Regions from separate parts of the Pseudarthrobacter sp. efr-133-R2A-89 genome, predicted to be linked through region 1. Evidence: predicted binding sites of a transcription regulator. Region 1 holds the regulator's gene; the other holds the start of a gene.
What was found. The regulator HrcA, encoded in region 1, represses chaperone genes, less so after heat shock. The targets are predictions, from matches to a motif close to TTNGCACTCGNNNNNNNCGAGTGCNAA.
Positions count from the first base shown of each region.

Region 1 (2,200 bases):
CCATTGCTGGATGCCCAGCACGGCGGGGCGGATGGCCTGCCATACGTCCACGTAGGGGTGGCCGACGATCAGGACATTTCCGGCGGCGCCAGGGGAGGCCATCACGGCGTCGGCGATGCGCGATTCCTTGGAATCGGGCACCAGGTGGTCCACGAGGACCCCAAGCCGGCGCCCAGGTCCCGGCCTGAAGTCCGCCACGGCGGCCGTGAGGTCGTCGATTCCGTGCAGGGGCTCGACGACGATGCCTTCCACCCGCAGGTCGTCTCCCCACACCTTCTCCACCAGTTCGGCGTCGTGCTTGCCTTCCACCCAGATCCGGCTGGCTTTTGCCACCTGGGCGCGCTGTCCGGAAACCCGAACCGACCCGGAAGCGGTCCGTCCCGCAGCGGGACCGGCGGCCGCGCGGGCGGGCGCCGGCGGCATCAGGCGGATCGGCTGTCCCTCCAGGAGGAACCCGAACCCCAGCCGGAAGGACCGCGACTTTCCGCGCCGGTCCTCGAGGGCCACCACGTGCATTCCGCCCGATTTCTCCACCCGGGTGACAGCTCCAACCCAGCCCGACTGGACTTCCTCCAGCACCATGCCGCGCTCCACGGGAACTTCCGGCAGTTCGGTCCGGCTAGGGGCGGAAATCCCGCGGGGGCCCCAGTTCTGGTAGTCCATGGATTCGATCCGCCTCGCGCTAGGTCCTCACCCCCGGAGTTTCGCCCGGAGCGGTACCAATGCTAACAACGGGCCGAGGCATAATAGACTGTTAGCACTGAGGCATGTCGAGTGCTAACCCCTGGGCGGCACCGGACGGGGCACGCGCCCCGGACCGTGGATGGAGGTGGAGAGTGAGCGAGCCACGCAAACTGGAAGTGCTGCGGGCGATCGTGGAGGATTACGTCCACTCCCGCGAGCCCGTCGGCTCAAAGGCGCTGGTGGAGCGTCATCATCTCGGTGTTTCCAGCGCCACGATCCGCAATGACATGGCGGCGCTGGAGGACGAGGGCCTGATCACCGCGCCGCACACCAGCGCAGGACGGATACCCACGGACAAGGGCTACCGCCTGTTTGTGGACCAAATCTCGGCGGTCAAGCCCTTGTCGGCGGCAGAGCGGAGGGCCATCCAATCACTCCTCGAAGGCGCGGACGACCTCGACGACGTCCTGGACCGCACGGTCCGTCTTCTGTCCCAGCTGACCAACCAGGTGGCAGTGGTCCAGTACCCGCACTTGAGCAGGGCCCTGGTCCGCCACATTGAATTCGTGCTGCTGGCGCCGCGCAAAGTACTGGTGGTGCTGATTGCCAACAGCGGCAAAGTTGAGCAGCGTGTGATCGACGTCGGCCAGGACCTCGGCGACGAGGCGCTTGCGGAGTTGCGGACCCGGTTCCTCGGGGCCTTGGGCGGCACGTCGCTGAGCCGCCTCGCCCAGGCCTTGCCCGCCGTCGTCGCCGCCGCACCGCACCCTCAGCGCCAGGCCGCGCACGCACTGGCACTTGGGCTGGAGGTCCTGGCCCAGAGCAGCCGGGAAGACCGGATGGTCATGGCCGGAACGGCCAACCTGGCCCGGTCCAACGTAGACTTTCCACTCAGCATCGGCCCGGTGCTCGAAGCACTCGAGGAGCAGGTGGTGATGCTGCGGCTGCTGAGCGAAATGGCGCAGGACCACCGCGGCGTGGCCGTCAGTATCGGACGCGAGAACCCTTACGACGGCCTCGCAGAGGCGTCCGTGGTGGCCACAGGCTATGGCCCTGACAGCGCCGCGAAGGTAGGGATCCTCGGCCCCACACGGATGGACTATCCCACCACCATGGCCGCCGTCAGGGCCGTGGCCCGCTACCTTTCCAGGATTTTGGGGCCCTGATCCTTCGTTACCGGACCACGTCCGGCATCAGGACCGGACACCGGACCCAACTGCACGCAGTACAACAAGGAAGAGATACGAACTTTGAGCAGCCACTATGACGTCCTTGGAGTCTCCCCCGAAGCTACGGGCGAAGAGATCAAAAAGGCCTACCGCAAACTGGCCCGTACCCTTCACCCCGACGTAAACCCCGGGGACGACGCGTCGGAACGCTTCAAGGCAGTCACTCACGCCTACGAGGTCCTCTCCGACCCCCAGAAGCGCCGCATCTATGACACCACCGGCAACGAGAACGGAACAGACAACGGCTTCGGCGGCGCGGGGTACGCGGGCCAGGGATTCGCATTCCA
Region 1 covers NZ_JARVSE010000001.1:320,131-322,330, reverse strand. Annotated here, with positions in the region: gene QRM95_RS01490 (DUF3097 domain-containing protein) at 1-663, opposite strand, end outside; gene hrcA (heat-inducible transcriptional repressor HrcA) at 837-1,850, shown strand; gene dnaJ (molecular chaperone DnaJ) at 1,935-2,200, shown strand, end outside.

Region 2 (2,200 bases), on a different contig from region 1:
GGAAACGCCCGGGTGGAATCCGCCGAGGCATCCGGCGACGGCGTCCTCCGGGTTGGCCTGGTCCTGGACAACACCGGCGACAGTGCCTTCCTGAACCAGCCACAGGTCGCCGCCGCCAAGCTGGCCGTCCAGGACATCAACGCGGCCGGGGGACACAAGGGCCGTCCCGTCGAACTGCTGCCCGCACACCCGGAACAGGACACTGCCGGGCAGGCGAAAGCCTTGCTGGCCGCGAAGGCGGACGTGGTCATCGGACCCACCGATTCCAGCCACGCGGAGGCGGCAGTAGATGTCCTGTCCCGCGCCCACATACCACTCATTTCACCGGCCAACACCGCTGCCGGCCTGACCGGAATGGCCAGCGGCGGCTACTACTTCCGCACCGCGGCGGCCGACGTCGCGCAAGGCCCTGTGTTGGCCAAACTCGCCAAGGACGCCGGGGCTGCCACCGTCAGCGTGCTGTACCAGGAAGGCGCCTACGGCAAGGACCTGCAGGCCGCCGTCACGGAAGCGGCAAAGCAGTCCGGGCTTACCGTCCTTCCCGGCGCCGGTTTCACGACCGGGGACGCCGCCACGGCGGCAGGCTCCTTGGCCAAAACCAAGCCGGACGCCGTCGTCGTGATAGCCCGTGAGGGCGCCCAAGGCGCACTGGCTGCGCTGAACGATGCCGGCCTTGGCGGTTCACGCATCATCATGAGCGACGGCGCTTTCGCCCGCTACGGCTCCGGTCTCGGTTCCAAGGTCCTGGATGGTGCCCGCGCAGTGGTGCCGGGACAGCTGCCGACGGCCGCTTTCCAGCAAAAACTCCTGGCGGTGGACCCGTCGCTGAAGGACGTCTCCTACGCTGCCGAAACCTACGATGCCGTGACCCTGGCCGCGCTGGCAGCGGCCCGTGCGCAGGACGACGCCGGCCGCTCGATCGCCGCCAACCTGATTCCGGTATCGGGCGGGACAGCGGCGCCCGGCGCCGGAACGGCCGCTGCGCCGTGCGCGACCTACAAGGCGTGCCTTGGCGGCCTGGCTGCCGGTCCCGACATCAATTACGACGGCGAGTCGGGGCCCATTGCCTTTGACGCGAACGGGGATATCACCGTGGCGTCCTTCTCCGTGTTCACTTACGGGCCGGACAACCTGCCCACTCCGAGCGGACGGGAGACAGCCGGACATCCGGGCTGATCGCCCTCGGCGAAGCGACCGCCGCCAGCGGCCCGTCCGGTGTCTTTTCGCTTGCACTCTCACCGGGGGAGTGCTAATTATGGAGTTAGCACTCTGACGTACCGACTGCTAAGCAACGCCCGGTTCCGGCCGGCCGCGCAAGGCACCGGTCGAAGAGCGAAAGAAACACCTCACTTCAGTGAGATCCCCAGCCGGAGGCATACAGAGGCCGCTGTCGAAGGATCGTCCGTCGCGGGCACTGCAGCGAAGGTTCATTCTTAACGACTGTCCCGAAAGGACTACTGCCGTTATGGCCAAGATCATTGCATTTGATGAAGAGGCACGCCGCGGCCTTGAGCGTGGCCTGAACACCCTCGCCGACGCCGTTAAGGTCACCCTCGGCCCGCGTGGACGCAACGTCGTCCTCGAAAAGAAGTGGGGCGCCCCCACGATCACCAACGATGGTGTATCCATCGCCAAGGAGATCGAGCTGGACGACCCGTACGAGAAGATCGGCGCAGAGCTGGTCAAGGAAGTTGCCAAGAAGACGGACGACGTCGCCGGCGACGGTACCACCACGGCGACCGTGCTGGCCCAGGCGCTGGTCAAGGAAGGCCTGCGCAACGTTGCCGCCGGCGCCGACCCGCTGTCCCTCAAGCGCGGCATCGAAAAGGCCGTTGAAGCTGTCACCCGCGAACTCCTGGCCTCCGCCAAGGAAATCGAAACCAAGGAAGAGATCGCGGCCACCGCCTCCATCTCCGCCGGTGACGACGAAATTGGTGCCCTCATCGCCGAAGCCCTGGACAAGGTCGGCAAGGAAGGCGTCATCACGGTCGAGGAGTCCAACACCTTCGGCCTGGAGCTTGAACTCACCGAAGGCATGCGCTTCGACAAGGGCTACATCTCCGCCTACTTCGTCACCGACGCAGAGCGCCAGGAAACGGTCCTCGAGGATCCGTACATCCTGATCGTCAACTCCAAGATCTCCAACGTCAAGGAACTGGTTGCTGTCCTCGAAAAGGTCATGCAGTCCAACAAGCCGCTG
Region 2 covers NZ_JARVSE010000013.1:44,419-46,618, forward strand. Annotated here, with positions in the region: gene QRM95_RS19450 (ABC transporter substrate-binding protein) at 1-1,176, shown strand, start outside; gene groL (chaperonin GroEL) at 1,466-2,200, shown strand, end outside.
Region 2: groL (chaperonin GroEL) is a predicted target of HrcA. The motif match lies at 1,262-1,288, and genes of this name have one in related genera.